DNA from 4 places in the Pantoea ananatis PA13 genome. Region 2 is predicted to be linked to each of the others. Evidence: predicted binding sites of a transcription regulator. Region 2 holds the regulator's gene; each other region holds the start of a gene.
What was found. Region 2 encodes PurR, which represses purine synthesis genes. Its sites were predicted from a motif close to CANGCAAACGTTTGCNTG; they were not measured.
Positions count from the first base shown of each region.

Region 1: gcvT (glycine cleavage system aminomethyltransferase GcvT) is a predicted target of PurR. The motif match lies at 4,810-4,827, and genes of this name have one in related genera.
Region 3: purE (5-(carboxyamino)imidazole ribonucleotide mutase) is a predicted target of PurR. The motif match lies at 4,017-4,034, and genes of this name have one in related genera.
Region 4: PAGR_RS08485 (NCS2 family permease) is a predicted target of PurR. The motif match lies at 4,906-4,923, and genes of this name have one in related genera.

Region 1 covers NC_017554.1:939,184-945,331, reverse strand. The annotation lists gene PAGR_RS04590 (SDR family oxidoreductase) at 1-234, opposite strand, end outside; gene gcvP (aminomethyl-transferring glycine dehydrogenase) at 296-3,169, opposite strand; gene gcvH (glycine cleavage system protein GcvH) at 3,251-3,637, opposite strand; gene gcvT (glycine cleavage system aminomethyltransferase GcvT) at 3,662-4,759, opposite strand; gene ubiI (FAD-dependent 2-octaprenylphenol hydroxylase) at 5,192-6,148, opposite strand, start outside.
Region 2 covers NC_017554.1:2,575,289-2,581,436, reverse strand. The annotation lists gene punR (DNA-binding transcriptional activator PunR) at 16-921, shown strand; gene purR (HTH-type transcriptional repressor PurR) at 918-1,943, opposite strand; gene cydH (cytochrome bd-I oxidase subunit CydH) at 2,224-2,313, shown strand; gene PAGR_RS12145 (C40 family peptidase) at 2,378-3,199, opposite strand; gene PAGR_RS12140 (Grx4 family monothiol glutaredoxin) at 3,564-3,899, shown strand; gene rnt (ribonuclease T) at 3,945-4,616, opposite strand; gene gloA (lactoylglutathione lyase) at 4,736-5,143, opposite strand; gene PAGR_RS12125 (alkene reductase) at 5,254-6,148, opposite strand, start outside.
Region 3 covers NC_017554.1:3,402,141-3,408,288, forward strand. The annotation lists gene cysS (cysteine--tRNA ligase) at 1-1,126, opposite strand, end outside; gene ppiB (peptidylprolyl isomerase B) at 1,341-1,835, shown strand; gene lpxH (UDP-2,3-diacylglucosamine diphosphatase) at 1,835-2,551, shown strand; gene PAGR_RS16180 (DUF2254 domain-containing protein) at 2,527-3,849, opposite strand; gene purE (5-(carboxyamino)imidazole ribonucleotide mutase) at 4,117-4,626, shown strand; gene purK (5-(carboxyamino)imidazole ribonucleotide synthase) at 4,623-5,687, shown strand; gene ybbP (putative ABC transporter permease subunit YbbP) at 5,730-6,148, opposite strand, start outside.
Region 4 covers NC_017554.1:1,805,616-1,811,763, forward strand. The annotation lists gene PAGR_RS08455 (ABC transporter permease subunit) at 1-412, shown strand, start outside; gene PAGR_RS08460 (ABC transporter substrate-binding protein) at 484-1,422, shown strand; gene PAGR_RS08465 (D-lyxose/D-mannose isomerase) at 1,471-2,163, shown strand; gene PAGR_RS08470 (ketose 1,6-bisphosphate aldolase) at 2,163-3,023, shown strand; gene PAGR_RS08475 (carbohydrate kinase family protein) at 3,024-4,076, shown strand; gene PAGR_RS08480 (response regulator) at 4,013-4,756, opposite strand; gene PAGR_RS08485 (NCS2 family permease) at 5,204-6,148, shown strand, end outside.

The DNA.
Region 1 (6,148 bases), 1.6 Mb from region 2:
CAGATCTTCCTGATCCAGCCGTTGAAACAGCGACATCACCTGTGTTTCATCGCTGATATCGGCCTGAACGCTAAAGGCCTCACCGCCGTTACGTACAATCTCATCTACAACCTGATGGGCTTCACTGGCACGTGAACGGAAATTGACCGCCACCCGGTAGCCTCGGGATGCCAGTAAGAGGGACGTCGCGCGACCAATGCCGCGACTGCCGCCGGTAACGAGTGCGAGCTGCATACAAACCTCCATAAAAAAAGGGCCGAAAATCGGCCCTCATAACTAAACGCGTTAAGCTGACTTACGCATAATCGCTCATCGGGACACACGAACAGAACAGGTTACGATCGCCAAAGACATCGTCCAGGCGCTTCACCGTTGGCCAGTATTTATTGTGGCTGCCAGCAGGGAACACGGCCAGTTCACGGCTGTAGGAATGAGACCATTCTCCGATGACTTCCATTTGTGTATGAGGCGCGTTAACCAGCGGGTTATCCTCAAGTGACCACTCACCCGTTTCCACCCGGCCGATTTCCATGCGAATCGCCAGCATGGCATCAATAAAGCGGTCCAGTTCAATTTTGCCTTCTGATTCTGTCGGTTCGACCATGAGTGTTCCGGCGACCGGGAACGACATGGTGGGCGCATGGAAACCGTAGTCGATGAGGCGTTTCGCGATATCCAGTTCACTGATACCGGTTTGCTCTTTTAACGGACGAATATCAAGAATACATTCGTGCGCTACGCGGCCGTCGCGCCCTGCATACAGGATGGGATAGGCCGATTTTAGCCGGCTGGCAATATAGTTAGCGTTAAGGATCGCGACCGAACTGGCCTGCTTCAGCCCTTCTGCCCCCATCATACGGATATACATCCAGCTGATAGGCAAAATAGATGCGCTGCCAAATGGCGCAGCGGAAACTGCGCCCTGTTGCGTCAGCATGCCGTCAATTTGTACAACGCTGTGGCCCGGCACAAACGGGGCCAGATGGGCTTTCACGCCGATCGGTCCCATTCCCGGCCCACCTCCGCCGTGCGGGATGCAGAAGGTTTTATGCAGGTTAAGGTGCGAAACGTCTGCGCCGATGTAGCCCGGCGTGGTAATGCCTACCTGCGCGTTCATGTTGGCGCCATCAAGATAAACCTGGCCGCCGAACTGATGCACAATCTGGCACACCTCGCGAATAGTTTCCTCGTAAACGCCGTGAGTAGACGGATAGGTCACCATAATGCATGACAGCTTATCGCCAGCCTGAGCCGCTTTTTCACGCAGGTCGCCCAGATCGATGTTGCCCTGCTTGTCACAGGCGACCACCACGACATCCATGCCCGCCATCTGAGCCGAAGCCGGATTAGTACCGTGCGCCGAGCTGGGGATCAGGCAGAGATGCCGTTCCCCCTCACCGCGGCTTTCGTGATAACGACGAATCGCTAACAGACCGGCATATTCACCCTGCGCACCCGAGTTAGGCTGCATGCAGAGTACATCGTAACCAGTCAGTTGAACCAGCCACTGTGAAAGCTGCCCAATCATTTGCAGGTAGCCGCCAGCCTGTTCAGCCGGGCAGAACGGGTGCAGTTCGGCAAATTCAGGCCAGGTGATGGGGATCATCTCGGCGGCGGCATTGAGTTTCATGGTGCAGGAACCCAACGGAATCATGGCCTGATTCAGCGCCAGATCTTTTTTCTCCAGGCTGTGCATATAGCGCATCATCTCAGTTTCGCTGTGATGACGGTTAAACACCGGATGCGTCAGAATCTCGCTTTCACGCTGCTGCGCGGCCGGAATGGACGGGTTGTCGGCCGTAACCAGGCTGTCGAGCCGATCGATATCCTGACCGTGCTCATCCCCCAGCAAAATAGCGAACAGCGTAGCGATGTCTTCACGGCGCGTGGTTTCATCCAGCGTGATACCGACGGCATTGAGAATGTCGCTACGCAGGTTCACACCGAAGCTCAGCGCACGGTTGAGTACGCCCGCTTTATCCGCAACCTCTACCGTTAGTGTGTCAAACCAATGGCTATGACGCAGTTTAAGCCCGCCACGCTGCAGTCCGGCAGCCAGAATATCGGTAAAGCGGTGGATACGCGACGCAATACGTTTCAGCCCGACCGGCCCGTGGAACACGGCATACAGCCCGGCGATATTGGCCAGCAGCACCTGAGAAGTACAGATATTGGAGTTCGCTTTTTCGCGACGGATATGCTGCTCACGGGTTTGCATCGCCATGCGCAAGGCGGTGTTGCCTGCGGCATCGCGGGAAACGCCGATAATGCGGCCAGGCATTGAACGCTTATGTTCGTCGCGGCTGGCGAAGAAGGCAGCATGCGGGCCACCATAACCCATTGGCACACCAAAGCGTTGGGCCGAACCGAACACGATATCCGCGCCTTGTTTGCCCGGAGATGTCAGCAGCACCAGCGCCATAAAGTCGGCAGCGACGCTGACAACCACCTTGCGTGCTTTCAGCTCGCTAATCAGGTGGGTGTAGTCGTGTACTTCTCCCGTAGTGCCCACCTGCTGTAGCAGCACACCAAACAGGTTGTCGTGATCCAGTGCTTTGGCCGGGCTGTCAATAATCAGCTCAAAGCCAAAGGTTTCGGCACGGGTACGCACGACGTCCAGCGTTTGCGGATGAATATCGTTAGCGATAAAGAACCGGGTCGCGTTTTTCAGTTTGCTGATGCGTTTTGACATCGCCATCGCTTCGGCGGCGGCGGTCGCTTCATCCAGCAGAGAAGCGGAGGCAATGTCCATGCCGGTCAAATCGATCGTAACCTGCTGGAAGTTAAGCAGGGCTTCAAGCCGTCCCTGCGACACTTCTGGCTGATACGGCGTATACGCCGTGTACCAGCCGGGGTTCTCCAGCATATTTCGCAAAATCACCGGCGGCGTAATCACCGCGCTGTATCCCATGCCGATCCAGGATTTATAAAGCAGGTTTTGCCCGGCAATGGCCTTCAACTCAGCCAGCGCCTGTTGTTCAGTTGCGGCATCGCCCACCGCTGGCGGGCCTGGCAACTGAATGTCGGCGGGAACGATAGAACCAATCAACGACGCCAGAGAGCTGGCACCGATCGCCTCCAGCATGACGGCCTGTTGTTCTGGCGACGGACCAATATGGCGCTCAATGAAGGCACCGTTGTGTTCAAGCTGGCTGAGAGTCTGAGTCATGAGCTGTAAATCCTGAATCGGGCTGGGGAACAGAGAATGCAAGTCAGATATCTGCGGCCTCAGTTTGAGGCCGCACGACGATTACTCGTCAATGGAGGCTTTATAAGCATCCGCATCCAGCAGCGAGTCGATTTCTGACTCATCGCTGGCCTTAATCTGGAATAACCAGCCGCCGTCATAAGGCTCGCTGTTAACCTGTTCAGGGGAATCGTTAAGGGCGTCGTTGACGGCAACGATTTCACCGCTGATGGGCGCGTAAATGTCTGAAGCGGCTTTGACCGATTCCGCAACTGCGCACTCTTCTCCGGCAGAGAAAGTGGCACCGACCTCAGGCAGGTCAACAAACACCATATCGCCCAGCAACTCCTGCGCATGTTCGGTGATACCAACGGTATAGGTACCGTCCGCGTTTTTGCGCAGCCATTCGTGACTGTCGCGGTACTTCAACTCCACTGGCACATTGCTCATCGCCCTTTCTCCTGTAATTATGTTTTACTGCGCAACCGGTTTTCCGGCGCGAACGAAAATTGGTTTAGTGACTTTCACAGGCATTTCACGGTTACGGATCTCAACAATCGCGTTTTCCCCAATCCCTGCCGGCACGCGGGCCAGTGCAATGCTGTAACCCAACGTCGGTGAGAAGGAACCGCTGGTGATCACCCCCTGCTGCAACTGACCCTGCTGATCGGTAAAACGCACCGGCAACCCGTTACGCAGAACGCCTTTTTCCGTGAGGATCAGCCCAACCAGTTTTTCAGTGCCCTTTTCTCGCTGGCTTTCCAGCGCTTCACGTCCGATAAAGTGGCGGTCGCCAGGTTCCCAGCTAATGGTCCAGCCCATATTGGCCACCAGCGGCGATACGCTCTCGTCCATTTCCTGACCGTAAAGATTCATACCCGCTTCCAGACGCAAGGTGTCGCGTGCGCCCAGCCCGGCGGGTTTGACGCCCGCACTCAACAAACGCTGCCAGAATCCGACGGCATCGGCGGCAGGCAGCGCAATTTCATAGCCCGCTTCGCCGGTATAACCGGTTGTGGCAATGAACAGTTCACCGGCCTGCACGCCGAAGAACGGCTTCATGCCCTCTACAGCCTGACGCTGTGCGTCACTGAATAAGGTTTGGGCTTTTTGCTGCGCCTGCGGGCCCTGTACAGCAATGAGTGCGAGATCGTCGCGTTCTGTTAACGCGACGCCGTAACCCTGTGCATGCTCGCCGATCCAGGCCAGATCCTTTTCACGCGTCGCGGAGTTGACCACCAGACGAAAAAACGTCTCGTCCATAAAATAAACAATTAAATCGTCAATTACGCCAGCGGAAGCATTCAGCATGCCGGTATACAGGGCTTTGCCCGGCTGAGTCAGTTTGGCGACGTCGTTTGCCAGCAGGAAGCGCAAAAACTCGCGCGTGCGCTCACCTTTTAAATCCACAATGGTCATGTGCGAAACATCGAACATGCCCGCGTCGCTGCGCACGGCATGATGCTCATCCATCTGAGAGCCATAGTGCAACGGCATCATCCAACCGTGGAAATCCACCATCCGCGCGCCATTTGCCTGGTGCTGTTCAAACAAAGGTGTGTGCTGAGTCATAACTATCCTGTGCAGAAACGAGTGAGTTTGAAACCACGCGCCATGTAGCCGACGCAAACGTTCTCTTTGCCTTGACGTTACCACCGAATCAGGCGATTAACCATAAGCAAAGCGAGGTCGAAAGACGTGGCACAGCCTAACCAGGCCCCGGGTTAATCAGGATAAAAAACTATAATTTTGTGATTAACCACGCAATAAATACGCCATAGTGATTTATTAACAGCAAATTTATGCGCACAGTCCAGCAGGATGTTAAAAAAATAGCGGGTCGAAAACAGCCATGGATAAAAAAAAGTAATGCGAAACTTCACGCAAAATTAGAATAAATCAAACGATGCGCAGTCAGAGTGCAGCCCTGCATTTTTACGGTGCAGCGGAGGGTGAGCATAAAAAAAGCCAGCAATTATGCTGGCTTTTTGCGGGTGAGCGGCGTTACCGCAGCCATGCTGGCATATCGTTCAGGCCCATGGCCTGACGCAGCATTACCGGCTTCACGCCCGGCAGGTTATCAGCCAGTTTCAGGCCCAGATCGCGAAACAGCTTTTTGGCTGGATGATTGCCTGCAAACAGTTCACGAAAACCCTGCATTCCGGCAAGCATCATGGCAGCGCTGTGTTTGCGACTGCGCTCGTAGCGGCGCAGATAAAGGTGCTCGCCGATATCTTTGCCCTGCTGGTGCAGGCGGCGGATTTCGCCAATCAGCTCAGCAGCATCCATGAAACCCAGGTTGACGCCCTGTCCTGCCAGCGGATGAATGGTATGTGCCGCATCGCCCACCAGCGCCAGCCGGTGAGCGGCAAAGTTACGTGCATAGCGTGCCGTGAGCGGGAAACACTTGCGCTCGCCTTCCAGCTGGCACAGCCCCAGGCGCATATCGAACGCGACCGACAGTTGTTGATTAAACAGCGCCTCCGGCATGGTTTCGAGACGGCTGGCTTCCTGAGGAGAAAGAGACCAGACGATAGAACAGAGATGGGGATCCTGCATCGGCAGGAAAGCCAGAATGCCATCGCCGTGAAAAACCTGGCGCGCTACGCCGTCGTGTGGCAGCGCCGTGCGAATATTCCCGACCAGCGCATGATGATCGTAATCCCAGAACGTCAGGGGAATATCGGCTTTGTTACGCAACCAGGAGTTGGCCCCGTCCGCCGCCACCATTAGCCGCGCACTCATCATGCTGCCATCCTGCAGCGTAATAAAGGCTTCATTATCGCCAAAGGCCACCTGCTGCAGTTGGGAAGCAGGCAGCAGCGTAACATCACTGCACTGGCTGGCGCGCTGCCATAAGGCGCTGTGGATCACAGGGTTTTCGATGATGTGCCCAAGATGCGTCAGGCCCTGCTGCTCACCGTCAAATGCGATCGCACCGAAGCTGTCGCGATCCCAGAC
Region 2 (6,148 bases):
ATTTAAAGGCAGGATATGTGGTCTGAATATGCGCTTGAAGTGGTTGATGCGGTCGCGCGTGGCGGCAGTTTCAGTGCTGCGGCCCAGGAGTTGCACCGTGTGCCTTCTGCCATCAGCTATACCGTTCGCCAGCTTGAAACCTGGCTGGCGGTACCGCTGTTTGAACGGCAGCACCGGGAGGTCGTTTTGACACCTGCGGGCGAACATTTTGTGCGAGAAGGCCGCAGCGTCATCAAAAAAATGGATGCCACGCGCCGTCAGTGCCAGCAACTGGCCAACGGCTGGCGAGGGCAAATCGCGATTGCGGTGGACTGCATTGTGAAACCGCACCGAACCCGTCAGTTCGTCAGGGATTTCTATCGCCACTTTCCGGATATGGAGCTCCACATCAGTTATGAAGTGTTTAACGGCGTATGGGATGCGCTGGCTGACGGAAGAGTCGAGGTCGCAATAGGCGCGACTCAGGCGATTCCGGTGGGCGGGCGGTTTGCTTTCCGCGATATGGGAACTCTGAACTGGCGCTGCATCGTCGCGCGGGAACATCCGTTAACCCAGGTCGCCCGGCTAGATGATGAGGCGTTGCGCAACTGGCCTTCGCTGGTGCTGGAAGACACCTCGCGTGCGTTACCGCGTCGTATGACCTGGGCTCTGGATAATCAACGCCGACTGGTGGTGCCTGAATGGCAGACCGGGCTGGACTGCGTCCGGGCCGGGCTGTGCGTCGCAATGGTGCCGGGGCACTTAGCCCGCCCGCTACTGGACAGCGGCGAAGTGACCGAACTTAACTTGCCCCAGCCTTTTCCAGAAAGTCCCTGCTGCGTCAGTTGGGCGGAAGATCGCGCATCACCGGCATTGGGCTGGTTGCTCAATTACCTGGGTGATGCGCAAACGCTCAATCAGGAGTGGTTGAGCGAGGATTAACGACGGTAGTCGCGATAGGGACCGTAGCCTACAGAGCGTCGCTCAATCAGTGTCGGATGCACTTCGATGGTTTGCGACTCTTCACGCTTGCTGGTAATGCGGTCCAGCAACATTTCCAGAGCCTTCTCCCCGAGTTGCGCTTTTGGCTGGTGCACGGTAGTGAGTGCAGGCGTGAAATAGCGTGCGTTGCGCACATTATCGTAGCCAATCACCGAAATATCCTGCGGGACGCGCAGGCCCATTTCATCGGCGGCACAGATAGCGCCCATGGCCATAATATCGCCACCGCAGAACACCGCGCTTGGGCGCTGCTTCTGCGACAGAATTTGCTGCATAGCCTGATACCCGGATTCAGGCTCGAAATCGCCCTGCACAATCCACTCTGAACGCGGCTGAATACCGGCTTCTTCCAGCGCCTTGAGGAAACCGGCATGACGGCCACCACCGGTGTTACGTTCCATTTGCCCTGGAATGGCGCCAATATCGCGATGCCCGCGTTCGATGAGGTAGCGGCCGGCCAGATAACCGCCCTGAAACGCATTATCCAGCACCGTGTCAGTAAAATCGGCACGGGATTCGCCCCAGTCCATGACCACCATGGGAATATTGCGGTTGGCTTCCAGCATTTGCAGCAAATCATCCGGGTACTCAGAACACATGACCAGCAGCCCATCGACGCGCTTCTGCGCCATCATCGAGAGGTAGGCACGCTGTTTTTGCAGGTCGTTATGCGCGTTGCCTAAAATCAGGGTGTAGCCTTTATCAAAGCAGTGATTCTCCACGGCTTCAATAATTTCAGCGAAATAGGGCGCCTCGCTGGAGGTGGCCAAAAGGCCCAGCGTTTTGGTGTGATTCACCTTCAGGCTGCGTGCTACGGCGCTGGGTGAATAATGTAATTCCCGAATCGCTTCCCAGACCGCTTCGCGGGTATCTTCTGCGACAAAGCGCGTCTTATTGATGACGTGAGAAACGGTTGTGGTAGAGACGCCTGCACGTTTCGCCACATCTTTAATTGTTGCCATGAAAATCGAACTCCCGGGCTTATCTAACCTGTTGATAAGCATGTTGTTAAACGTTTGCGTCAGCGGACGGTTATTTCTGCAAAAAAATCGTTTTTCTGACCGGTTATGGGGCATCGGGGCAGGAAATAACGGTTGAAAAGGGTGCTGACGCAACCGATGTTGCGCGCTGTTGCGCAACAAAGAGGGGATTCTAACAAGGCTGCACGGATAAAACGAGATTTTTACCCACGCGTGTGGGAAAATGCTTAACCCCTACTAAAATTGTGCCTAAGGAGTTGTGATGAGTACCGATCTGAAACTGTCATTGATGACCACGGCGGCTGCACTGTTGATGATTATTGCGTTCAGCTTTACCGCCATTCTGAACTAATAAAAAAGCCGGGAAGGTTTCCCTGTCCCGGCTGCGTTCCGTCGGTATGACGGAGGAGTGACGTTTAGCGAACGGTTTTTGGCGTCATGACGCGACGCGCACCAATATAGTGGCGCTGCCAGTAATCTTCGCTTAACGCACTGATTTGAATGTCCTTTCCGGTACGCGGTGACTGAATAAATTTACCGTTACCCAGGTAAACACCCACGTGGTCGGCCGTGCCACGTCCGTTGATGCGGAAAAACACCAGATCGCCTTTCTCCAGCGCTTCCCGATTCACCGGCGCGGCATCCCGCAGGTGATACATTTCATTTGCAGTACGCGGAATTTTAAATTTCACCACATCTTTGTAGGCGTACCACACCAGGCCGCTGCAGTCGAAACCGGTATGCGGCGATTTTCCGCCCCACTGGTAGCGCTTGCCCAGCTGTCCCATCAGTTTCGCCATCGCCGTTTCACGTGCTTTTTGATAGCGCTGACGGTGTGCGTTGCTCATTTTGATGGTGCCGGTATCCTTGCTGTCCGCTTTCGCCACCTTCACCGCGCGTTGATGACCATAGCGTTTCTTGCTGGTGGCGTTGGCGGCCACTTTTTTGGTGAGCTTCTTGTGTGAATCAGTCGCTTTGGTCAGGGTTTTGTGAGAGGCAACCGCGTGAGAGGGATTTTTACTGGTTTTAAGCGTTTTGCTGGATTTCTGCTCTGCGGAGGAACGGCTTTTTTTCGCCGAAGCTTTAACCGTGCGTCGCTTGCGCCGCTCATCTTCGCGCGCACTTTTTTTCTCTACCTTATGCAAGCTGGCCTTAACCGGCGCCTGCGGTGATGCAGAGGCGACATTAAAGAACAGTTGCGCAAAAGCCAGAATAAGAAGCGTAATAATTGAACGCATAGTCCGTTTACTGGTTAAGCTGTCAGGTTCAACAGATATCTGACAAGGTTAAGAAAAATCTGATCAACGATCAGCGCCGAAGACATTCTAGTCCAGTTTTTTTTAAAACAGTAAGTCCTTTTTTTATTAATTAATAACTTGGGTAAAAAGCAGGCATAAATAAGTAATTTCAGCAGGTTAACTCAGCAAAATTATTGCAAATTATTAATGCATTCACCTTTTGGGTCCCGATGAGCGGGTGGATAGCGCGCAAGCGGACTTAACAAACATGGCGGTTTGCCCTAACGGGAAGAAAATCTCATTTTCAGTCCTGAAGGGAAGTCGCTACAATAAAGAAACACGAAGTGACGAATTAAGGAAGGCAATAATGAGTACTGTAGAAAAAATTCAGCGCCAGATCGCAGAAAACCCGATCCTGCTGTACATGAAAGGTTCGCCGAAACTGCCAAGCTGCGGTTTCTCTGCCCAGGCGGTTCAGGCGCTGTCTGCCTGTGGTGAGCGCTTCGCTTACGTGGATATTCTGCAGAACCCGGATATTCGCGCAGAGCTGCCAAAGTATGCTAACTGGCCAACCTTCCCTCAGCTGTGGGTCGATGGCGAACTGGTTGGCGGCTGCGACATTATTGTTGAGATGTTCCAGCGTGGCGAATTACAACCGCTGGTCAAAGAAACCGCAGAGAAGTTTAAAGAAGCGGAATAATAAAAAAGGCCGACATCGTCGGCCTTTTCTTCGTTTAACGGGCGTTTACTCCGCCGCGCCCTGATATTCTGTTGCCTCTTCCGCTAGAGCCAGCGGCCAGCCTCCCAGACGTTTCCAGCGATTGACCAGTTCGCAGAACAGCGTGGCCGTTTGCTGCGTGTCATACAGCGCAGAGTGCGCCTGACTGCTGTCAAATTCCATCCCTGCCGCTTTGCAGGCTTTGGCCAGTACCGTCTGACCCAGCACTAACCCGCTCAGGGCGGCCGTGTCGAAAGTGGCAAAAGGATGAAACGGATTCCGTTTCAGGCTGGCGCGTTCGGCGGCGGCATTCATAAAATTAAGATCGAAGGTCGCATTATGCGCCACCATGATCGCGCGATTGCACCCGGTATCTTTAATGCCTTTGCGCACCAGTTTAAAAATGGCATGCAAGGCTTCGTATTCGCTCACCGCGCCCCGTAACGGATTGCTGGGATCGATGCCGGTAAAGGCAAGGGCTTCCGGATGCAGCAGAGCGCCGACAAAAGGTTCAACATGAAAATGCAGTGTCTGGTCGTGATGAAGCCAACCCTCGTCATCCATTTTCAGCGTAATGGCCGCGACTTCCAGCAGCGCATCGGTTTGCGCATTGAAGCCCGCCGTTTCCACATCGATAACCACGGGATAGAAACCACGAAAGCGTTGATTGAGTGCGTTGGGGGAAGACGATTCAGACATCAGGATCTCATTGCAGAAAAAGGGCAGCGCGTAGTATGCCAAAAAAGCGCCCCGTCTGCAGCAGGTACAGGTAAGGGAAGCGAGAATCAGCCCGCGTTGCGCGGGCTGATGTTCACGGCTTAGCTGCCGAGGCCGTGTCCGGCATGTTTATTTTCGATCAGTTCGATTTTATAACCGTCTGGATCTTCAACAAAGGCAATGATCGTGGTGCCACCTTTGACCGGGCCGGCTTCACGCGTCACGTTACCGCCGTCGTTACGGATGCGCTCGCAGGTTGCGGCAACATCATCAACGCCCAACGCGATGTGACCATAAGCGTTACCGAGATCGTAGCTGTCAACGCCCCAGTTGTAGGTCAGCTCAATAACGGCACCTTCGCTCTCTTCGGTGTAGCCCACAAACGCCAGGGTATATTTATATTCAGCGTTTTCGCTTTGGCGAAGCAGGCGCATGCCCAGCACGCGAGTGTAAAAATCAATGGAGCGTTGCAAATCGCCAACGCGCAGCATGGTATGAAGTAAACGCATAGCTTCCTCTTTTGAAAAACGTCATCCCCGGATGACACAAACACTCAGTATAGCGACGATAATCGCCAAAGAATAACCGCAGCCGTGAAAGACTCACGGCTGCCTGCGTTTTACAGTGCAGGATAGTCAGTATAGCCTTCAGCGCCGCCACCGTAGAAGGATTCGGGACGCTGTGGATTCAGTGGTGCATCTTGTTGTAAACGCTGGGCCAGATCCGGGTTAGCGATGTAATCCCGACCAAAGGCAACGGCATCGATCAAGCCGCGGCTGATAAGATCATCCGCTTTCTCAACGGTGTAAGCGCCAGCGCCAATAATTACGCCCGGGAAGGTATCACGGACTTTCTGACGGAAGGCGTCGCTGTAAGGTGTACCGCCTGCCCAGTCAGGTTCTGACATATGCAGATAGGCAATCTTGCGTTTCGCCAGTTCAGCGATGTACCACAGTGCATCTTCTTCTTCGTTCGGGCCATTATCCAGGTTCTGGAAGCTGCCGACAGGAGAGACACGGATACCAACACGATCCGCTGACCAGTTGGCAATCGCGGCATCGACCACTTCAAGCGCAAAACGTCCGCGTTTCTCAACGCTGCCGCCGTACTCATCGGTACGCTGATTCGAGGACGGTGACAGGAACTGGTGCATCAGATAGCCGTGAGCGGAGTGCAGTTCCAGCATGTCGAAGTCTGCTTCCCGCGCATTGGCAGCGGCCTGACCAAAATCGGCAACGATTTGCTGAATTTCACTGATGCTCAGTTCGCGCGGCACTGAGGTATCTTCGCGATACACGCTGCCGTCTTCGGCACGCAGGGAAGTGCGTGTGCCTGCAGGTATCGCCGAAGGCGCAACCGGCGCTTTACCTTCCGGCTGGACGCTGTTATGTGAAATACGGCCGGTGTGCCACAGCTGTACGGCACTGTGTCCGCCTGCCTGGTGGATACCTTCGTTAATATTTTTCCACGCGGCGATTTGCGGCTGGGTGTGTAAACCCGGCGCACCCGCATAA
Region 3 (6,148 bases), 830 kb from region 2:
CCGTCATGTCTTCGCCTTTGAGACGGTTCACTTCACGCGCCATGTCGAACAGCACGGAATAGGCTTCCGGAGTGTTAAAATCATCGTCCATCGCCTCGCGGAAACGGGCCTCGAAGGCTTCACCGCCGTCGGCAACCGCGTTGCGATCGGTATGTCGCAGCGCGGTATAAAGACGTTCCAGCGCCGCACGTGCCTGGTTCAGGTTATCTTCGCCATAGTTAAGCTGGCTACGATAGTGGCCGGACATCAGGAAATAGCGCACGGTTTCGGCATCATAATGCTGCAGTACGTCGCGCACGGTGAAAAAGTTATTCAGCGACTTCGACATCTTCTCACGATCGATCATCACCATGCCTGAATGCATCCAGTAGTTCACATAGGGACCATCATGGGCGCAGGTAGACTGGGCGATTTCGTTTTCATGATGTGGGAACATCAGGTCAGATCCGCCGCCGTGGATGTCGAAATGCGCGCCAAGCTGTTTGCAGTTCATGGCTGAACACTCAATATGCCAGCCTGGGCGCCCCTGGCCCCACGGTGAAGGCCATGAGGGTTCGTCCGCTTTAGACATCTTCCACAGCACGAAATCCATGGGATTACGCTTCACATCCGCCACTTCAACGCGGGCGCCGGCCTGAAGCTGGTCCAGATCCTGACGCGACAGCGCACCGTAATCCACATCGCTCAGCACATCAAACATGACATCGCCGTTTTCCGCCACATAGGCATGACCGCGGGCAATCAGCTTTTCCACCAGCTCGACGATTTCCGGAATATGGCGCGTGGCGCGCGGTTCCCGATCTGGCGGCAAAATGCCCAGCGCATCAAAATCGCTGTGCATCTCGGCAATCATGCGATTGGTCAGGGTTTCGATGCTCTCGCCGTTCTCGTTGGCACGCTTGATAATTTTGTCGTCGATATCGGTAATATTGCGCACGTAATTTACGTCAAAACCGACGTAACGCAGATAGCGCGATACCACATCAAACGCCACAAACGTGCGCCCGTGCCCAATGTGACAGAGGTCATACACCGTGATGCCGCAGACATACATGCCGATTTTGCCAGCATGAATAGGGGTAAATTCCTCTTTTTGTCGACTCAGGGTGTTATAAATCTTCAGCATTGGGGTTTCCGTAGTAAGCGTGCGTAACGCACCGTTTTAAGTATCCTGATATTGTGCCGTATTTTTATCTGTCACGCGATGCAAAGCAAGCCAACTGCGCAGCCTGGCTGACGTATTATCGGAAATTATGATATAAGAACGTTCGAGAAAAAGGCGTGTGCACCCTAACCGCGCACCCTATGCTACTGACGACAACCTTTACAGGACGAAAAAAATGGTAACTTTCCAGACTAACCATGGCGATATCGTGATCAAGACCTTCGATGACAAAGCGCCCGCAACCGTAAAGAACTTCCTGGATTACTGCCGTGAAGGTTTCTACGACAACACCATTTTTCACCGTGTGATTAACGGCTTTATGATTCAGGGTGGCGGTTTTGAACCCGGCATGAAGCAGAAAGCCACCAAAGAAGAGATCCGTAACGAAGCCAACAACGGTCTGAAAAACACCAAAGGTACGCTGGCGATGGCGCGGACTTCTGCCCCGCACTCTGCGACCGCACAGTTTTTCATTAACGTGGCTGACAATGACTTCCTGAACTTTCGTGACGAAAGCCTGCAGGGCTGGGGTTACTGTGTGTTTGCAGAAGTGGTTGAAGGTATGGATGTGGTTGAGAAAATCAAAGCCGTTTCAACCGGCCGCAGCGGTATGCATCAGGACGTGCCGAAAGACGACGTTGTGATCCAGAAAGTGACCGTCAGCGAGTAATGCCGCGCACGCTGTTTATCGCAGATCTTCATCTGTGTCAGGAAGAACCGGCGATCACCGCCGGTTTTCTGCATTTTTTACAGCGCGAAGCCCCACACTGCGACGCGCTCTATATTCTCGGCGATCTGTTTGAAGCCTGGATAGGCGATGACGATCCCAATCCCCTGCATCAACAGGTTGCTGATGCCCTGCGAGCCGTGCCTGTTCCGGTGTACTTTATTCATGGCAATCGCGATTTCTTAATCGGTCAACGTTTCGCCCGCGCCAGCGGCATGACGCTGTTGCCTGAAGCGCGCGTGCTGACGCTTTACGGCCATCGAGTGCTGATTATGCACGGCGATACGCTGTGTACCGACGATGTGGGTTACCTGCAGTTCCGCGCTAAAGTCCACAACCCCTGGATTCAACGTCTGTTCCTGGCGTTGCCACTGTTTATTCGCAAACGCATCGCAGAACGTATGCGCGCCAACAGTAAACAGGCCAATCAGCATAAGTCGCTGGAGATTATGGATGTGAATCAACAGGCCGTGATCGATGCCCTGCTTCAGCATAAGGCGCCACTGCTGATTCATGGGCACACGCACCGTCCCGCGATACACGATCTGTCGCTGAATGGCGTAAACGCTCAGCGTGCCGTATTAGGGGCCTGGCACAGTCGGGGATCCATGATTCAACTCGATGCCAGCGGCATTCAGCTGATCGATTTCGACTTCTGACAGGGCGAATCGGTTAGCTTCTCATCCAGGAAGGGATGGGGATAGTCTGCACCAAATTGTTCACGCCATGTGCGCTCAATTCGTGCTCTGTCCGTCTGGATGATCGCTTCCCGCGCCAGGTATGCCATGGCTTCATGCGCATGACGCAACGCTGCAGCCTGGTACGCATCCGGCCAGGCGACAGACAACATGCCCAGCGCCTTAAGTAACCGTAACTGCACTTCTTTTATCGCCGAGCCGTCTCGCGCGACAGGTGAGAAAAAATCATCGAATAATGCGTCTACTGACAAGGGCGCGACGTGAATGGCGGGATAGATCACCGTTGGCGCCGCACATTCGCGTGCAAAGCAGGAGAGTATTCTGACGGCTCGCCCGATCACATCGATGGCGGTGCCAGGGTCATTAGTCGCAGGCGACAGCGCACGCGAGGCGATTTCTGCCATCACACACAGGCAAAAACGTGGATCCTGGGCGAAAGTGCGAGACGCGGCTATTGTCAGGGCAGACAACATCAGTTTGCGTTGCTCCGCAGACAGGGCGTGGGTGACATACATGACCGGGCGGGCGGGATGAACAAAAAATCCGGGTTGCGCGACCAGGTAAACATGTACAGGACTGTCTGTCATCGCCTTATGTAGCCTGTCCATATCAATATGCTGAACATAGCCAATAGCGTCCGAATAAACAGCAAACGTGCCCGCAGGTTGACGATCGCTTTCCCGCCAGGGCCTGGCGCCGAAACAAGGAGATTGAGCACGCGCGCTAAAAACATCAAGCGCCATGCGTTCCACACGTGAGGTCGTTTCATCTACGCTGCCAAGCGAGGTGAGATGGTGAATCCAGCGCAGAAGCGTCACCAGAATTAATGCAATGACCACCAGCGTGACCGCAAACAGGATCACTCGCCCCTGTTCACCATAAGCCCCCATATTCAGTGCGATGATGCCGACCAGACTAAACAGGAATGAGCCAATAAAGGTCGCAAGAACATTTTGTGTTGTACTGTCTTCAACGACCAGTTTCGTGGCGCGCGGCGTAACATGGGTAGTTGCTGAACCAAACGCCGTTACCATCGTACTCAAGGAAAACGTGGTGACCGCCAGCATGCTGGACGCCAGAATATTCAGGATATTGTCCACTGCGTCAGCACCCACCTTTACCGAAACCGAGGGGGGAATTGCAGATTTAAAGACAATGGAGGCCAGGGCGCTGACAACCGCAGCAAGGGCAAATAAAGTTGCCCTGAACCACAGTTTTCTGCCTGCTTGTCTGAAAATCAGTTGCCAGCGTGAAATCATCCTGTTCCTCTTTCTGTCAGTTAACGTCATCCCTTACCAACCGGGTGCAGCGCGGCTTATCATGTCAGTCACCTTGCAACTCTGTTAACTAAAGTTCAGCGTTTCTTGCGCGTCAACGTCAGAGAACAGAATGTCGATAAAACCCTGCCAGCGCGACGTGTAATCCCGACGCAACCGTTTTCCTTGCGCCCTTCTCATGCTATTCTCTTTGCCCTTCAAAACCTGTCCGCCTGGTCAGGTGTGTTTTCATTCACAGGAGTTGACCGCATGTCGTCGAATGCCGCCCCGGCCCGCATCGCTGTTGTTATGGGTTCCAAAAGTGACTGGTCCACCATGCAGTTCGCTGCGGAAATCCTCTCCAGCCTGGACGTGCCCTTCCATGTGGAAGTGGTCTCAGCGCACCGTACCCCGGACAAGCTGTTTAGCTTTGCCGAAACGGCTGCAGATAACGGCTTTCAGGTCATCATTGCCGGTGCCGGTGGCGCGGCGCACCTGCCTGGCATGCTGGCGGCAAAAACCCTGCTGCCGGTGCTGGGCGTGCCTGTGCAGAGCGCAGCGCTGAGCGGCGTCGACAGCCTCTACTCTATTGTGCAAATGCCGCGCGGTATTCCGGTCGGCACGCTGGCAATCGGTAAAGCCGGTGCCGCCAATGCGGCATTACTGGCCGCGCAGATTCTGGCGATTCACGACAGCGCGCTGTCATCTCGTCTGGCCGCCTGGCGTGAGGCACAGACCGATGAGGTGCTGGATAATCCGGATCCGCGGGAGGACGCATGAAGCCGGTTTGCGTACTGGGTAACGGTCAGCTTGGCCGCATGTTGCGCCAGGCGGGCGAGCCGATGGGCATTGCCGTTCATCCCGTGGGGCTGGATGCCGATCCCGCCGCCCTACCTATCGCCGAAAGCGTGATTACGGCCGAAATCGAGCGTTGGCCCGAAACCGCTCTGACGGGCGAGCTGGCGAATCATCCGGCCTTTGTGAACCGCGATATTTTTCCGCGTCTGGCCGATCGCCTGACGCAAAAGCAACTGCTGGACGAGCTTAATCTGGCGACTGCGCCCTGGCAGTTGCTGGCGGATAAAAGCGAGTGGCCTGCGGTTTTCTCTCGGCTGGGTGAACTGGCGATTGTTAAACGCCGCACCGGGGGTTACGACGGTCGCGGTCAGTGGCGTTTACGGGCCAGCGAAACGGCCACGTTACCCGACGACTGCTATGGCGAGTGTATCGTCGAACAGGGCATTCACTTTTCAGGTGAAGTGTCGCTGGTCGGCGCGCGCGGCCACGACGGCAGCACCGTGTTTTATCCCCTGACACATAATCTGCACGAAGAAGGCATTCTGCGGACCAGCGTCGCTTTTCCCCAGGCAGATGTGGAACAGCAGCAGCAGGCCGAAGGAATGCTGGGCGCGATCCTTCACGCGCTTGACTACGTTGGCGTGATGGCGATGGAATGTTTTGTGACGCCTCAGGGTCTGTTGATTAATGAGCTGGCGCCGCGGGTGCATAACAGTGGACACTGGACGCAGAACGGCGCCTCGATTAGCCAGTTCGAACTGCATCTGCGCGCGATTTTGGGGCTGGCGTTGCCCCAGCCGGTCGTCATTGCGCCCTCGGTCATGATCAACCTGATTGGCACCGATGTGAACCCAGACTGGCTACAGCAGCCGCTTGTCCATCTGCACTGGTATGACAAAGCGGTTCGGCAAGGTCGCAAGGTGGGCCATCTGAACCTGACCGACAGCGATCAGCCCCGACTCAAAGCTGCACTGCATGCGCTGTTGCCCCTGCTGCCGGCTGAATATGCCAGCGGTATTCGCTGGGCCACAGACAAGCTTTAAGACGGACTGACGCCGTGCGCAGCCTTGCCGCGCACGGCGTTTTTATGCGCCGTCGAACGTCCTGAACAGCGCTTTGCCCTTGAGCAAACGCACGCCCAGCCAACCTCCGCACAGCGACAACAACAACGCGCCACACAACGGTAACGCCAGCCACAAGGCCCAGTCGGGCTGCCACGGGTAATCGAAGATTTTACGCTGCAGCGCCCAGAGCGCCGCTTCAGCCCCCACTGCGGCCGCAACGCCTGACACTACGCCAATCAGCGCAAACTCACACCACAAGGTCGTCCGCAGCAGTCGCTTGCCTGCACCCAACGTGCGGTACACCACCAGTTCCTGACGGCGCTGACGCATGCCCACCTGAATCTGGGCCATCAGCAGCAATATGCCACAGGCGGTCACCAGCACCACCATAATCTCCAGGGCCTGGCTGACCTGGGTCAGCACCTGTCCGATCTGACGCA
Region 4 (6,148 bases), 770 kb from region 2:
GCGTCGCACCACGCTGGGCGTTCATATCTATGCGGTGGGCGGCAATATTCAGGCCGCGCGACTGACCGGCATCAAAGTGGGCCTGGTGCTGATATTTGTGTACGGCATGAGCGGATTGCTGTCGGGGTTGGGCGGGCTGATGAGTGCTTCGCGGCTCTACAGCGCCAACGGCAATCTGGGCGTGGGTTATGAGCTGGATGCCATTGCCGCGGTGATTCTGGGCGGCACCAGTTTCGTCGGCGGTATCGGCACCATCACCGGCACGCTGATTGGGGCGTTGATTATCGCCACGCTGAATAACGGCATGACATTAATGGGCGTCTCCTACTTCTGGCAGTTGGTTATTAAAGGTGCGGTCATCATCATCGCCGTCCTGATCGATAAATATCGTACTCGTCATCATGTGGGCTGACAGCCCCCATGCGCAGAGCAAACAAAGCGCCATTCAGCAGTTGGCAGATAAATCACAGCAGGAGAAGATCTATGCGTTTTAATCCGATTGTAACCGGGCTGCTGGCGGCAACGCTGCTCAGTGCCGGTGTGGCTCAGGCAAAAGAACTGAAATCGATTGGCGTAACGGTAGGCGACCTCGCTAACCCATTCTTTGTGCAGATCACCAAAGGTGCAGAGATGAAGGCGCGTCAGCTGGCCGGGGATAACGTAAAAGTCACGCTGGTGTCGAGTGGCTACGATCTCGGGCAGCAGGTGGGACAGATTGATAACTTCATTGCGGCAAAAGTGGACATGATTATCCTGAATGCCGCCGACTCAAAAGGGATTGCCCCTGCGGTCAAGCGCGCGCGTGATGCGGGTATCGTTGTGGTTGCGGTCGACGTCGCCGCAGATGGCGCTAACGCCACCATCACCTCTGATAACACCCAGGCGGGTGAAATGGCCTGTAAATACATCGCCGATCGCCTGAAAGACAAAGGCAATGTGGTGATTATTAACGGCCCGCCGGTCTCTGCCGTACAAAACCGCGTGGAAGGCTGCATGACCGAACTGAAACGCCATCCGGATATTAAGCTGCTTTCCTCTAATCAGAACGCCAAAGGCAGCCGTGAAGGCGGGCTGGAAGTGATGACCGGCCTGCTGTCAGCCAATCCAAAAATCGACGCGGTTTTTGCGATTAACGATCCGACCGCGATCGGTGCCGATTTGGCGGCAAAACAGGCCCAGCGTAACGAGTTCTTTATCGTCGGCGTGGATGGTTCGCCGGATGGTGAGGAAGCGCTGAAACGTAAGAACTCGCTGTTCGCCGCTACGCCAGCCCAGGATCCGCAGGTGATGGCAGCTAAAGCCGTCGAGATCGGTTACGACATCCTTCAGGGCAAACCGGCACCGGATAAACCCGTGCTGATCCCGGTTAAATTAATCGATCGCAATAACGTCAGCAGCTACAAGGGCTGGACAGTGAAATAAAACCGGCGCGCGGCATCGTCGGGTGCCGCTTTAACGGGAGAGCTGACGATGCAACGCTCCGAAGTGAATGTGTTTTTGCAAAACACGCGGGACTTTTTTACACGCCAGGATATCAATCTGCCGCCCTGGGCTGATTACGACCTCAGTCAGTGGCGTCAGCAGCAGGGCGACATTGAGGAAATTATCGCGTTACGGCTGGGCTGGGACCTCACCAGCTTTGGCGCCGATGATTTTCTGCAAACCGGCCTGACGCTCTTTACGCTGCGCAACGGCTCGCCGGGCGGCAAGCCCTGGCACAAACCTTATGCTGAAAAAGTCATGCACGTGCGTGAAGGGCAGGTCACGCCGATGCATTATCATCCCCGTAAAATGGAAGACATCATCAACCGCGGGGGCGGCAATCTGATCGTCGAACTGTATAACCGTGAAGGCAATGAGAAGGCGAACTCGCCGGTGACGGTATCGCTGGATGGCATCACACAAACCCATGCGGCCGGTTCGCAACTCAGGCTGTCTCCAGGCGAAAGCGTGACGTTAATCGCCGGCGTCTGGCACAGCTTCTGGGGCGAAAACAGCTTTGGCGATGTGCTGGTTGGCGAAGTCTCGATGCCTAACGATGATGACAACGATAACGTATTTTTGACGCCGCTGGCGCGCTTTAACGCCCTTGATGAGGATCAGGAACCGCACCGGCTGCTCTGTAACGACTATTCCCACTGGCTCAATCTGAGGAGTGAATAATGGCTTTGATCTCTCTGGCACAGGGGCTGGCCCATGCGCAGAAGCAGGGGTACGCGCTGGGCGCCTTTAACGTTCTGGACACGCATTTTCTGCGCGCGCTGTTTGCGGCCGCAGAGCAGCAACGCTCGCCTTTTATCATCAATATTGCGGAAGTGCATTTTAAATACGTCACGCTCGACCAGCTGGTTGAGGCGATAAAGTTTGAAGCGGTGAAGCACGCGATTCCGGTGGTGCTCAACCTGGATCACGGTTTGCACTTTGAGGCGGTGATGCAGGCGATTCGTCTGGGATTCACCTCGGTAATGTTCGATGGCTCAACGCTGAGTTATGAAGAGAATATTCGCCAGACGCGTGAAGTGGTCAAAGCGGCACATGCCGTCGGCGTGTCGGTTGAGGCAGAACTGGGCGCGGTGGGCGGAGACGAAGGGGGCGCGTTATTTGGCGAAGCCGACAGCGAAAAATTTACCGATCCACGGCTGGCTGCTGAGTTTGTGCGTGAAACCGGCATTGATACGCTGGCGGTGGCTATCGGTAACGCCCACGGGAAATACAAAGGGGAGCCTAAACTCGACTTTGACCGGCTGGCGGCTATCCGCGAGCAAACCGGCGTACCGCTGGTGCTGCACGGTGGCTCAGGCATCAGCGACGCGGATTTCCGGCGGGCGATCTCACTCGGCATCCATAAAATCAACTTCTATACCGGCATGTCGCAGGCGGCACTCGACGCGGTGGAACGCAGTCTGGCCTCACGCAACACCCGCTATGACGAGTTTGCCGAACTGCTGATGGCGGTGGAGAACGCAATTTGTGAAACCGTGATGCAGCAGATGAAGATTTTCGGCAGCGTAGGGCAGGCGTAAATGGGCGCGCGGCGCGGCATTCTGGCCGCTGGCGTGATGCTGGTGGATTACGTTCATCGTATTAGCCACTGGCCGGAACAGGGCTGGCTGGCTGAGGTACAGCATAGCGAAAAAGCGGCAGGCGGCGCACCGCTGAATGTTTTACTTACCCTTTCGCGCATGCAGTGTCAGCTTCCGCTGGTGGCGATTGGCCTGCTGGGCAATGACGCCGACGGTGATTACCTGCTGGCTATCATGCAGGCGTCGCAGATCGATCATCGCTGGGTTCAACGTACCTGCGATAAACCCACCGCGATGACGCAGGTGATGACCGCACCGGACGGGCAACGAACGTTTTTCTTTTCCCCTGGCGCAAATGCCCTGCTGGACAGAACGCATTTCGCCGCTGTAGACGATGCGCAGCGCATCTTTCATCTGGGCTATTTACTGTTGCTTGAAACGCTGGACGGCGCGGACAGCGAATTCGGCACGCGCAGCGCCCGTTTGCTGGCCCAGATGCAGCAGCGTGGCTATTTTACCTCGCTCGATCTGGCGTCCCGGGCCGGGGATTACCGACCACAGGTATTGCCTGCGTTGCGCTGGTTAGATTACCTGGTTATTAACGAACTGGAAGCCCAGGCGTTGTCTGGCGTCGTTTTGCGGGATGATAACGGTATTCAGCCACCCGCAGCCTTTTCCCTGGCTGCGCAGTGGCTGGCCGGGCAGGGGGTGCGTCAGCGCGTGGTGATACACGCGCCCGAAGGCGCATGGGGGCAGGAAGTCGGCGGCGAGGGCATCTGGCAGCCTGCGTGGCAGCTGGCACCCAACGAGATTGTGGGCAGCGTTGGCGCAGGTGATGCATTTTGTGCGGGTGTACTCTATGCCAGCCATGAAGGGGATGACATGCTGTCAACGCTGCAACTTGCGCACACCTGCGCCCGGTTTAATTTGCGCGCGGCCAATGCAATCGACGGTATTCGCCCGTTGACCGACATGCGGCAGTGGATGGCTCAGGCCGTTTGCGTGGAGAGCCGCAAACCTTCAGGTTTGACCACGTCCGCCGAGAAAACATAACCCAGCCCACGAATCGTGCGGATCAGGCCGGGCTGATGGGGATTTGCTTCGATTTTGCGCCGCAACCGCATAATCAGCACATCGATGGTGCGGTCAAACACGTCCATCGTTTCGCTGTGGGTGAGTTCCAGCAACTGGTCGCGCGTCAGGACCTTACGCGCGTGCCGCACCATCGCACGCAGCAAGGTATATTCACCCTGCGTTAACGGCACGGTTTCTCGCTGCGGATTAAGCAACTGGCAGCGCGTTTCATCAAGCAGCCAGCCATTAAAGCGCCATCCCTCATGGTCAGTTTCCGGCAACACCACGCGCCCGCTGCGCCGGAGAGCCGCCCGCGCCCGGGCAACCACAACGCGTGGATTAAAGGGCTTGGCGATATAATCATCCGCCCCCATCTCCAGGCCTACCACCATTTCCGCTTCCGAACCCATACCGGTCAACATAATCACGAGAATATCAGGCCGCAGTCGCTGCAGCTGCTGCAAAACCAGTAAACCGTTGGTGTCGGGCAACATCATATCAAGCATAACCAGGGAAATATCCGGATGTTCGCACACCCTCGTCAGGGCATCTTTCCCTTGATGGCAGCGATAAACCAACAACGCATGTTCACTGAGTGCGTCCTGCAACAAATCGCAGACGGCATGATCGTCATCCACCACCAAAATTGCTGGCTTCATCGTGTGACCTCAATGTTACTGAAGGGTTAAATGCGAGTTTACACATTCCAGCATGGCCTGCTGATTGATGCAGCTGAAACGTGACCAGCGTCGCCTGACAAATTGCTGAAGCGTGCGGAAACGCATAATTTTGCCGGGCAGGGAGGTAAAAGGAAAACGATTGCGCATTTAGGGGGCAATGCACCATAATCGCGCCCTGATCTGGTTCAGAATTATCTTAAGGCTCGCTGACGCGTATCCAGGTAATCGATTGCGTATCGGGCTGGCACAGCAATTGCTTTAGCCTTTGCAATTGCTCATGTGACAAAGGAAAGCGAAAACCGTATTTCGGGTGGTCGGGCTGGCATGCGACAGCACTGGCGGCCCCTCAGTATCACAACAAACAGCATGACCATAACCTTGGCAAGAGAACGCGCACCTGAGTGACGTCTCTATCATCGAGAGATAATGATGTTAGAAAAACTATTTAAATTAAAAGCGCACAACACAACTGTACGCACTGAAATCATCGCCGGTATCACTACCTTCCTGGCGATGGCCTACATTCTGTTTGTTAACCCCAGTATTTTGGGTGCAACCGGCATGGATAAAGGGGCTGTTTTTGTCGCGACCTGTCTGGCAGCCGCAATTGGTTCGGTGTTAATGGGACTGATTGCCAACTACCCGATTGCGCTGGCACCGGGCATGGGGCTGAATGCTTTTTTCACCTATACCGTTGTCTTGCACATGGGCTACAGCTGGCAGATTGCGCTGGGCGCGGTATTCCTGTCCGCAGTGATTTTTTTCGCCTTATCGATATTTAAGATTCGCGAGTGGATTATCAAGAGCATTCCGCTGCCGCTGCGCGCCGGTATTGCCGCAGGGATCGGTCTCTTCCTGGCAATTATCGCGTTGGAAGGCGCGGGTATCGTTGTGGATAATCCGGCTACCCTGGTGGGGATTGGCGATCTGACGAAGCCGGGCCCCTTACTGGCGATGTTAGGGTTTATCATCATCGTGGTACTGGAAGCGCGTCGCGTCACGGGCGCGGTCTTAATAGGCATTCTGATCATCACCTTTATCTCGATGGGCATTGGTCTGACGAAATTTGGCGGTGTATTTTCTGCACCGCCTTCAATCGCACCAACGTTCATGCAGTTGGATATTGCGGGTGCATTTAACGTTGGCTTAATTAGCGTGATTTTCGCGTTCTTGTTCGTGGATGTGTTTGATAACACCGGCACGCTATTGGGTGTAACCAAACGCGCCGGGCTGGCTGACGAGCAGGGCAATGTGCCCAAAATGGGACGCGCGCTGGTTGCGGACAGTGCGGCTGCGCTATTTGGTTCGCTGCTGGGCACCTCTACGACCACCAGTTATGTCGAGTCTGCCGCCGGAGTGAGCGCAGGCGGT